Regions from separate parts of the Iodobacter fluviatilis genome, predicted to be linked through region 1. Evidence: predicted binding sites of a transcription regulator. Region 1 holds the regulator's gene; the other holds the start of a gene.
What was found. The regulator HrcA, encoded in region 1, represses chaperone genes, less so after heat shock. The targets are predictions, from matches to a motif close to ATTAGCACTCGNNNNNNNCGAGTGCTAAT.
Positions count from the first base shown of each region.

Region 2: the regulator HrcA is predicted to act here: its motif matches at 3,788-3,816, upstream of rpoH (RNA polymerase sigma factor RpoH).

Region 1 is NZ_CP025781.1:309,650-315,469, reverse strand. Features, by position in the region: gene C1H71_RS01445 (DUF2339 domain-containing protein) at 1-2,737, opposite strand, end outside; gene mltB (lytic murein transglycosylase B) at 3,034-4,062, opposite strand; gene hrcA (heat-inducible transcriptional repressor HrcA) at 4,106-5,119, opposite strand; gene C1H71_RS01430 (NAD kinase) at 5,267-5,820, shown strand, end outside.
Region 2 is NZ_CP025781.1:1,622,841-1,628,660, forward strand. Features, by position in the region: gene rsmD (16S rRNA (guanine(966)-N(2))-methyltransferase RsmD) at 1-125, opposite strand, end outside; gene ftsY (signal recognition particle-docking protein FtsY) at 267-1,499, shown strand; gene C1H71_RS07260 (GNAT family N-acetyltransferase) at 1,537-2,064, shown strand; gene ftsE (cell division ATP-binding protein FtsE) at 2,102-2,755, shown strand; gene ftsX (permease-like cell division protein FtsX) at 2,762-3,664, shown strand; gene rpoH (RNA polymerase sigma factor RpoH) at 3,851-4,702, shown strand; gene msrP (protein-methionine-sulfoxide reductase catalytic subunit MsrP) at 4,914-5,820, opposite strand, start outside.

The DNA of each region.
Region 1 (5,820 bases):
CGGCAAGTAAAGCACGCACGGCAATGCGCGTTGCTAACAGCCCGCCTAAGCGTTGAGCCGCCATCACGACCAAGATGGATGCGGCGCTCCAAAATAGCGCAAACACGGCTTGTACTTTGAGTGAGTTAATTGGGGTAGAGAGGCTGTAATACTCGCCTCCCCAATGGGCAAAGACGCGCAGCAGTATCGCGTTAAGCCAGAGAAACCCCAGTCCAAGTAAGCTAGGGGTCAGCCATTTGGATAGATCAAGCAAGCCCAATGTGCGTAAGCGCTTTATCCACGCCAGCAGCCCAACTAGCCCAAGGCCAAGGGCGATATCGAGTGGATTAAGTAGCGGTATATAAGGCAGTGGCTCCGCATTGCCATCGCTGCCGAGTGCAAATAAGGTCCAAATGAGTAGGCCAGCCGCAATTGGCACCGCACCCGCCACAAAGTAAGCGCGTGGATGACGTGCAATTGGCCAATTGATTTTGCTGCCATATTCGGCCAGCAGCCAAAGTACGGCTGCGCTGATTAAAGGCCACGCTACATTGCGCCATATCCCTTCTGGTACAGCTTGGCGAGTCAGCCAAGCCAGTTCTGTGGCAACTAAAATACTGAGCAGCCAAATGCCCAGCGCATGCAGAATTTCGATGGCTTGCTTGTCTTCTTCATGCCTATGCAGTAGCCATAGCGCCAGTGGTAAGGACAGTGGCCACGCTAGTATGCCCAATCCTGTCATCGCATGGCTGTTATGAATGAGCACTTGCAATAGCATCAAGCCAAGTGCAGGAAAAAGCGCGAGCGCAGGCAGGCGCAGCAGCGGCCAAGCCCATTTTTTGCAAGCTAAGCTGGCCAGTAGTGCGCTAAAGCCGATAAAGATCACCTCGGCTGAATACTGCTCTGAGCTGAGGACAAAGGATTCAATCTCATAAAGGCCAGAACCCAGCCACCAGATTAATCCCCATGCGGCCAGTAACGGTGAGAGGGTCGCTCCAGGTTTAAACCATTCCAGCGCCGCTTTTTTTTGCAATAAATAGCCGCTGAATAGGCTAGATAAAGCCAACATCAGGCCGCCGATATAGCCGCTATTGAGGATGGCAATGGCGTTTTCATTGAGTGGACCAGCCTTATTAAAGAAGGCGATGCCGGCAATGGCCTGCAAGACCAGCGCACAAAGCAGGGAGCGAAGTCTTTGCTGGCGTAAGCTCACCCAGATAATCGCCGCCGCTTCAACGGCCCAGCTGGCGGCGGTGGTGCGGGCATCAAAGGCCAGCGGTATGGCTAGTGTGGCAAACAGTACGCCCAGCGCTAACATGGCCTCAAATAATAGGTGCAGCTCGTCCCGTTTACGCTGCCACAGAGATTGGGCAATGCCGATATAAAAAGCGGAGAGGGCAACGGCGCTGCCCGCCAGTGCAAATTGAATCTCATGCACTAGCGCAGCCTGTAGGCCAAAGGCTGCCAGCGGTGTGCCAAAAATCAGCGTGCCGTCTACATAGCTTTTAAGCGCGATTTGCTGGCGCAGGGCATAGAGCAGGGCAATACCCACATAAAATAGGAAAAACAAAATTAAAAACGGCTCGGTACTGGCCAAGAGCGCAGGCTGGTATTTAAGCGCTCCCCAACTGGTGGCAATACCAAAGGTGAAGACAAAACCGAGTAAATTCAGCGGTCGCCAAGTCTTATACCAAGCAATGGCGAAAATGCCGGCATTTAGCAGCGCAAAATAGCCAAATAGCGCGATATGGCTGCCGCTACCGGTGGAGGTTAAAATTGGCGCTAAAAAGCCGCCGCTAATCCCCATCACGGCCAGCGATCTAGCATCTTGTTTAATCGCCAGAATGGCCGAGAACACCGCAATGAGCACTAAGAATGCCAGTGCAAAGCCAGCAGGAATTACTGCAAACTTGAGTGCGGTAAAGGCAGTGAGGTAAAGCACACCCACCCCACCGCCTTGCATAATCAGCGCGTATTCACGGCGCTTATCCCGTAATCGCCAGCCAATCACCAAGAGGGCAACAGCACCGAGTGCGGTGCCAGCAAAGCGAAACTCCACCGGCAGCATGCTGTTGTCAGCGGCAAATTTTAGTAAAAACGCTACGCCAAAAAAGAGGATTAAGATCCCAACCCGCACCACGGTATTGCCGCCCAATAGCCAGTTTTTGGCCATTTGATAAGCGTTATTCAATTGGGTGTCCAGCCAGCTTGGCCCTGCAGCAGGGCGAGGGCTAGGGATTTGGGGCGGCTCGGCGGCTTGTGAAAGTGGTGTGGTATCTGGCTTAGATGGGCTTGTTGCTATGCTTGGAAAAATGTTAGTGGCGGCTTCAGAAAGACTGATGTTGCTAGGCTCTTGCAGAAGTGCTTCAGCCGCCGTGCTCATGCTTGGTTCTGATGTTAGTGCTTCAGACGCAGTCATTATTGAGCTGCTTGGCTCAATAATGTGGGCTTCACGGTCTGACATGCTAACAAGGTCTGTGGTTTTTGCGGGGGCTGAGGCTTTCATTTGCGCAACTTCTGCCTGCAAAGACGCCAAGGATTGCTCTAGCTGATCTACCCTTTGCCTCAGGCTCAGCGCGCTGGCGTTAGCCACTGGTGCTGTCTGCTCTTGGCTACTTGCCTGGGCTGGGTGGGTAGATTGCTTGCTTATAAAAATGTAAATCACAAAACCCAACAGGGCGCAGCCGAATGCGCCTTCCACGCCAAATTGAAATCCACCCCAAATCATGGCGATCAAAATAAAGATGCTGGCTTTCATGCGGGCCCTTGTTGTGCATGCATTTGGGCACGGCGTGCCCGTTTGTGCATCAATGTGAGAATGGTTTTTTTGGGTGTGTATTGCGTGTCTAGCAGCCTGTCGGACTTAGCATCAGTCAGCTGCAAAATCACCTGATCGGCCTATATTTCACCAGATTTTTGACCAATAACTCGTTATTGGCGCTGCAAATCCGGCAAAATCTGGTCTCGATCATGCGATTTTTCGCTTCGACCGTCGAAGTCCGACAGGCTGCTAGGCCAATCCTTAATACTTTGTTTAAAGCATTAGCGTTAGCCCTACCATTTTTTCTTGGCCGGCTTGCTTGTGGGTTTAGCTGGCCTTAAATCATCGCCTTCTTGATAGCTTTTTAAAATGCTTTCAGAAAGTTGCAGCACGGCCGTCGCGTAGAGCGTGCTTTTGTTGTAACGGGTAATCACATAAAAATTATTAAAGCCTAAAAAGTGGCGGGTAAAACCAGGCTCGGTTTCTAGCGAGAACAGCACGGCTTTTTCTGCGGTATCTAGCTCGGTGATCGGTACCACGCCTTTTTGCATGAGATCGCCCACGCTGTAGTGCAGATTAAATTTATCGGCGAAAACTTCACTTAAATCGGCATTGATATTAACGGCGGTGTAGGCGGTTTTACCCTGCTGCCAGCCGTGCTCTTTTAAATAATGGGCAACACTAGCGATGGCATCGTTGGGGTGGTTCCAGATATCGCGGTGGCCGTTTTGGTCGTAATCAACGGCGTATTGACGAAACGATGAGGGCATAAATTGTGGCCAGCCCATGGCTCCAGCGTAAGAGCCTTTAAAACTCAGGGGGTCTTCGTTTTCTTCGCGTGCTAAGAGCAAAAATTCGGTGAGCTCTTTTTGGAAGAACTCGGCACGGCGTGGGTAATCAAAGGCAATGGTGGTCAGTACGTCCAAAATATGAAAGCTACCGGTGTTTTTGCCGTAATTGGTTTCGGCCCCTAAAATCGCCACGATAACTTCTGGCTCTACCTCATAGCGCTCGCTAATTTCTTTGATCGCAATGGCGTGTTCACGCCAAAATTTGGCTCCCGCTAGGCTGCGCGCTGGGTTTACAAAATTCACCCGAAAGGTATACCAAGGCCTAGCGGTAGAAGGGCGATCTAAAACATCTAAAACATTGCTTTTGGGCGTAGCGCGGCTTAGCGTTTGCACTAGCTCTTCTTCGCTAAATTGGTAAGCAGCTGCGGTGGCTTTGATATAGGCCTGCACGTCTTTTCGGGCAACGAGAGCTTCATCGGCTTGGGCAAAACCCATCAGGCTAACTAATAATAGGGGAAGAAATTTATGCATTGTTTTCACTTAGAGAGGTGTGGAAGGGGGCTATGTCGTGCCCCTATTGGGAGAGCGCCGTAGAAAGTAATTGTGCGGTGATATCTACAATTGGAATCACCCGCTGATAATCCATTCTGCTTGGGCCTATCACGCCTAGTGTGCCAACAATCTCACCATTGACGCGATAGGGCGCAGTAATTACTGAGCATTCATCTAGGGGGGCCAAGCCAGATTCATCACCGATATAAATTTTAACGCCATCAGCGTGATTGCCAAGATCTAACAGCTGCAGCAGCGCTGTTTTTTGCTCAAACAGCGCAAACAATTGGCGCATTCTAATAACATTGGAGGATAAATCACCAAAGCCTAAAAGGTGATGCTCACCTGCAATTATCATGGAATCGCTGTGTTTTGCCAAAGAGGCACCGACGGCGACGGCGGCATTCATCAGGCTGACAATATCGCTTTTAAGCCGGACTAACTCGTTTTGTACCAGATGAGTCAGTGCCGAAAGTGTTTTGCCTGAGCAATATTCATTCAGTACATTAGCGGCTTCAATCAGCTCGCTGGCGCTAAACAGCCGCTCGGTTTGCAAAATACGGTTCTGCACATCGCCATCGCTAGTCACTAAAATCAGCAGCACACGGCGCTCTGATAGCTGCATAAACTCGATTTGCTTGAGCAAAATATCGTGGCGCTTTGGGCTTTGTACCATGCCTGCAAAGTGAGTAAGCTGCGATAAAATTTGCGATGCGGCAGCCACGCTGCGCTGTGGGCTATCGATGGGAAGCTGCTCGGTGAGTTCGGTAATAGTGAGTTTATCTAAAGTTTTCACTGTAAGTAATGAATCAACAAATACACGGTAAGCTAGGGCGGTAGGAATCCTACCTGCCGAGGTATGTGGGCTGGCAACAAAGCCTAGTGCTTCTAAATCAACCATCGTATTACGAATGGTGGCTGAGCTAATATCTAGCCCAGAAAAGTGCTGCAGGGCTTTTGAGCCAATAGGTTGACCGTCGGCAATGTAGCGCTCGACGAGGGTTTTAAGTAGAATTTGAGAACGATCGTTCAGCATGTGGGCCAATGGCGCTAGGGTTTATGGCGAATCTTACTTTGTTTTACAAGGACTTTTGCATCCAAGCAAAGTGTGTTGTGTTGTTTTAGTGAGTTTAAAGCAAAGTGCGCGGGTGTTTTTTTATTAAATTTCGGGTCTAATAAGCTTATGCATAGTCTACTGTTCAAAACCATTGCCGTGGTTGGCCGAACCGGCACACCGACCTTAGACGAGCCGATTCGTCGGCTTGCCGCTCTGCTGGCTCGCGCAGGCGTTAAGGTATTCTTGGATCAATCCACTGCGGATGAGCATGGCATCACCGAGCACCAGGCGGTTAGTCGCGATAATATCGGTAAAGTGGCTGATTTGGTGATTGTACTGGGTGGAGATGGCACGATGCTGGGTGTTGCTCGCTTATTGGCACCTTATCGCATTCCCCTTGTCGGTGTTAATCAAGGCCGTTTGGGCTTTATGACCGATATTTCAGTGGATGAGATGGATGAGCTGATAATTGCAATGCTATACGGCGAGTTCATCCCCGAAGAGCGCATCCTGCTTGAAACGACCGTGGTGCGTGATGGCCATGAAATCGATAGCGCTCTGGCGTTTAATGATGTGGTGTTTAGCCGTGGCAATACCGGCGGCATGATTGAGTTTGAAATCTTTATCGACGGGCGCTTTGTATATAGCCAGCGCTCAGATGGCCTGATTATTTCCACACC
Region 2 (5,820 bases), 1.3 Mb from region 1:
TTAAAAAGAGTTTCACGCACCCGATCTGGCGTAGGCCGTAGGCCTTCTGAGTCAGGAAACTTCAATAAACGGCGTTTATAGTCACCGCCAATAATACGAACCTGGTTTTTGAACTGTGCGGCCATGTTAAAATCCTAGCAATCTGTAATTAAATAGCCCAGCAGCCTGTTAATAAGATAAGCCACTTAGTGGTTTTTCGTAGAAAACAGACTTTTTTCGACAGGCTGCCCGCATTTTCCGCCATCTTTCGGAATCCCCGCAAACTCATGTTCAGTTTTTTTCGCAAAAAAAAGCCGGTTGCACCGGTTACACCAGAATCACCACTGGTGGTAGAGCCTGTTCAAATCGACACGGCACCTATCAATCAAACAGCTGAAGTTGTAACTGACTCGGCTCCCGCTCCCTCTGCAGCCCTTATTCAGCAGCATGAAGCCATCGCCATTGAAACGGTGATAGCAGAGCCAGCCGCAGCCCCTTTTCAGAGCGTAGAGCCTGATGCTCCTGCTCCTGCTCCTGCTCCTGCTCCTGCTCCTGCTCCTGCTCCTGCTCCTGCTCCTGCTCCAATTATTGAGGCGGCTGAGCCACAAGCCAAGCTTTCTTGGTCTGAGCGCCTAAAAGCGGGTTTAACTAAAACCCGTGATCGTCTGGGTAAAAGCTTAGCGGGCCTATTTGGTGGCGGCCAGATCGATGAAGATCTGTATGAAGAGCTGGAATCGGTGTTGCTCACCGCCGATATGGGTGTCGATGCAACACAACATTTGTTAGATGATGTACGAAATCGTGTAAGCCTTGCAGGGCTTAAAAATGGCAGTGAGCTAAAAGGTGCATTACAAAGCTCCCTCACTGATTTAATCAACCCACTACAAAAGCCGCTGGATATTAGCACCCATAAGCCATTTATTTTGATGGTAGCTGGCGTAAATGGTGCAGGTAAAACAACCAGCATCGGTAAATTAGCCAAGTATTTTCAAGGCCAAGGCCTCAGCGTCTTACTCGCCGCTGGTGATACTTTCCGCGCTGCCGCGCGTGAGCAGTTGGTGGTATGGGGCGAGCGTAATGGTGTGCAGGTGATTGCCCAAGATGGTGGTGATTCTGCAGCGGTGGCCTTTGATGCAGTAAACGCAGCCAAGGCGCGTGGCATTGATGTGGTGATCGTCGATACCGCTGGCCGCCTGCCTACGCAATTACATTTGATGGAAGAAATAAAAAAAGTAAAACGCGTGGTACAAAAAGCCGATCCTACTGGCCCGCATGAAATCATGCTGGTGCTGGATGCCAATAACGGCCAGAACGCGCTCAGCCAAGTAAAATCGTTCGACGATGCACTCGGCCTAACGGGTTTGATCTTGACCAAGCTCGACGGCACAGCCAAAGGCGGGATTATCGCGGCCATTGCCAAACAGCGCCCTATTCCACTGCGCTTTATTGGCGTGGGCGAAAGCATCGACGATTTGCGCCCCTTTATTGCCAAAGACTATGTAGACGCGCTGTTTGATTAAGTATGGATAGGGCACACAAACAACTGACCATCTACTCATGAGCCCACATATTTCCTTTCGCACGGCTAGCCTTGCTGATGTGCGGAACTTGGCCGCGCTGGCGATTCAGGTATGGCTACATACCTACGCCAAGGATGGGATTCGCCATGATATTTCGGCGTATGTGCTGGGTGAATTTACTCCTAAAAAATTCGCTGCACTCATCAACAATCCACAGTATCGCCTACTGATTGCGGAGAATAAGGGGCATCTTATCGCCTACGCCATGCTTGATTTGGCCGCTAGCAATGCAGATTTGCCCAGCGCTGAACTGAAAACTTTTTATGTCCAAGAAGCCTTTACCGGCCAAGGTATAGGCAAGCAGCTCTTGGCGTATGTAGAGCGCAATCTCAATCAGCAGGCCTATTGGCTCAGCGTAAATAGCAACAATACCCGCGCCATTGCCTTTTATGCACACCAAGCTTTTGTTCAGCATGGTGTAACATATTTCGAGTTTGGCGGTAATCAATACGAAAACAAGGTGCTGGTGAAGCATCCAAAAGCAATAGACATCAAACATATGTAAAGGCATGCCGTGCCTTTACAGAGAAATAGGGCCTCTTATGATCCAGTTCCAGCAAGTCAGTAAGCGCTATCCTGGCGGCTTTGATGCCGTAAAGAACTTAAGCTTTGAGATACCAAGCGGCGAACTGGTGTTTTTAGCGGGCCATTCCGGTGCAGGTAAATCGACGCTATTAAAGCTGATTGCAGGGATAGAAAAACCGAGTGGCGGCATTGTTAACGTCAATGGGCAAAATATGGCGAAGATGAACCGCAGCTCGCTACCCTATATCCGCCGCCATTTAGGGCTCATTTTTCAAGACCATAAAATACTATTTGATCGCACAGTATTAGATAACGTCAGCTTGCCGCTCGACATTATTGGCTTTAATCATAAAGAAGGCCGCCGCCGCGTTTTGGCAGCACTCGATAAGGTTGGTCTCACCGGCAAAGAAAAGCTCAACCCCGTTTCGCTATCGGGCGGCGAGCAGCAGCGATTATGCATCGCTCGGGCCGTGGTGCATCGCCCTGCCATTTTACTGGCAGATGAGCCAACCGCTAATTTGGATAGAGATTACGCTCACGATATTTTGGAGCTATTTAAATCTTTTCACCAAGTGGGCGTCACCATTGTGATCTCCGCACACGATGAAACCCTGATGGCAGATTATGGCCGCCGGATTTTACGTTTAAAAAACGGTCAATTTTCTACCTGAGGCGATATGAAACACTGGTTAAGACTTCATGGCCAATCACTGGCCCGCACTTTAGGCGCATTAGTTCGCCATCCTTTTTCAAGCGCGCTTAATCTACTGGTGATTGGCATTACTGCCGCGCTGCCTTTAGCGCTCTGGCTGGTTATTAGTAGTGTTTCTAGCGTAGCGAGCCAAATTCATATTGAGCCGCAAATTTCGATCTTTATGCGCGATTCCGCCACCAAAGAAGACCTGAGCATGCTCGCTGAGCAGTTAAAAAAAGACCCGCGTATCGCCAGTAGCCGGTTTATTGCCAAGGACGAAGCACTTAAAGAAATGCAGGCGTCCTCTGGAGCCGCCAATTTATTAGCAGGCTTAAGCGAAAACCCACTACCTGATGCTTTTATCTTAAGTAGCAAAGATGGCCAAGCCACTAAGCTAGAAGCCTTGCAAAAAGACTTGCTAACTCGGCCTGGCGTAGACGAAATTCAGCTTGATTCGGCGTGGGCGCATCGTTTAGAAAGACTACTCGCCTTAGGCCAAACGTTATTCGAAGTGATTGTAGTATTGCTTGCCACGGCCCTAGCGCTGATTACCGGCAACGCCATTCGCATGCAGATTTTGACTCGCAAGGAAGAAATTGAGGTGGCGCGGCTCATTGGCGCAACGGATGCCTTTATCCGTCGACCATTTATCTACTTTGCCATGGTGCAAGGTTTGCTCGGTGGCCTATTTGCTTGTGCAATTGTGGCAGGTATTTTGTCGCACCTAAACCCAGCTGTGTTTGAATTAGCCAACGCGTACGGGCAAAAATTTAGCTTATTGTCACCAGACTTTAGTACGGTCGTCATAGTATGTGGCCTATGCACCCTGCTTACCTTTATCGGTGCATGGCTTGCGGTATGGCGACATTTGAGGCAATTTACCTAAAAAATTCAAGGAACTGCACTGGGCCATTCATTTACGCTATGGACCAGATAGGAAAAATTGCCGTGCTTCACCGCCCTATACTGTGATTGAATCAAGTCACTGAATAAATGAACTTCGTCATATTTTGGCACTCTCATGATACGAGTGCTAGAATCAACGAGAGTTTTTGCAAGGAGAGACTTAAACATGGCAGTTGCACTTACACTTCCCGTACTGTCTAGTGGTGACAGCATCGAGAGCTATATCCAGCGTGTAAATACGGTGCCTATGCTCTCACAGGAAGAGGAAATTAACCTTGCTGAGCGCTTTCGCCAAGAGAATGATCTAGAGGCCGCCAAGCAGTTGGTCATGTCCCACCTGCGGGTCGTGGTATCGATTGCACGCGGCTATTCTGGCTACGGCCTGCCACAGGCAGACCTTATCCAAGAAGGCAATATTGGCTTGATGAAGGCGGTAAAACGCTTTGAACCAGGCCGTGGCGTACGCTTGTTTTCCTTTGCCGTACACTGGATTAAAGCTGAAATCCACGAATACGTGCTGCGTAACTGGCGCTTAGTACGCGTTGCCACCACCAAAGCTCAACGTAAATTATTCTTTAATCTGCGCTCCATGAAGCCAGGCTTTGCCGCACTCACTACCTCAGAAGCGCAAAAAATCGCCGATGATTTAGGCGTAAAACGTGAAGAAGTGCTAGAAATGGAAACGCGGATGAGCGGCCAAGATATTTCGCTGATCTCGGACGACAACGAGGACGAAGGCTACGCGCCTATTGATTGGCTTGCCGATCACGACAGCGCACCGGACGCCACCCTTGCCCGTCGTGCTACCGATAAGCTGCATACCGAAGGACTGCAAATGGCACTGGCCAGCTTAGACGAGCGCAGCCGCCGGATTGTAGAAACACGCTGGTTAGCCGACGAAGGCTCGTCTTTAACGCTGCATGATTTAGCTGCAGAGTTTAATGTATCGGCCGAGCGCATCCGCCAAATTGAGGCCAAAGCCCTCAGTAAAATGAAGCAGGCTTTATTGCCAGCATAAAAAAACGGAGCCAGCGGCTCCGTTTTTTTATATCTGAACATCTTACAACAGTTCTGTAGACACAGAGAGCGGTGAGAACACAGAGCACACAAAAAACCTTTTAAGGGTGAGGGTGATCATTTACCCATTTTGCATTCTCATGGTTTTCTCAGTGTGCTGCTTTACCCATCTGTGTTTTCTGTGTCTACAGACCTTTTTGACTTTCACCCCCTCAAAACAACTTCTTCAAATCCATTCCCTTATACATTCCCGCCACTTGGTCCCCATAGCCATTAAACATTAAGGTTTTGCGCTTAAAAAACTCGCCAATACGCCGCTCGGTGGCTTGGCTCCAGCGGGGGTGGTCTACTTCAGGGTTTACATTGGAATAAAAGCCATATTCATTTGGCCCCGCCTTATTCCATGAAGTTTGTGGCTGTTTTTCAGTAAGGCGGATTTTTACAATGGATTTGGCACTTTTAAAACCATATTTCCACGGCACTACCACTCGGATGGGTGCGCCATTTTGATTAGGCAGTACTTTGCCATATAAGCCCACCGCCATAATGGTTAATGGATGCATCGCTTCATCGATACGCAGGCCTTCGGTATAAGGCCAATCTAGCACCGCTCGTTGCACGCCAGGCATCTGCTCTTTATCTGCTAATGAAATAAACTCAACATATTTAGCTTTAGAGGTGGGATTAACCCGCTTTAGCAGCTCTGAAAGAGGGAAACCCACCCATGGAATCACCATCGACCAGCCTTCTACACAGCGCAAGCGATAAATTCGCTCCTCAAGCGGCGCTATTTTTAAAAGCTCATCCATAGAAAATGTGTGAGGCTTATCACATTCACCTTCAATCACAATATTCCAAGGCCGCGTTTTTAGCTTGCCCGCAGTTTGGGCGGGATCATCCTTGTCCGTGCCAAATTCATAGAAATTATTGTATTGGGTGATTTGCTCAAAGCTGTTTTTATCGTCTTTAACCGAGAGAGGGCTCTTACGATAAACCAGCTCGCCCGCCGCTTGCGCAGGCAACGCCACCGCCAAGCCCAAAGCCGCAGCACCGGTCATCAGTTGCCGACGGTTTAACCAAAGCGCTTCTGGGGTGATTTCAGAACTTAAAATTTGATCA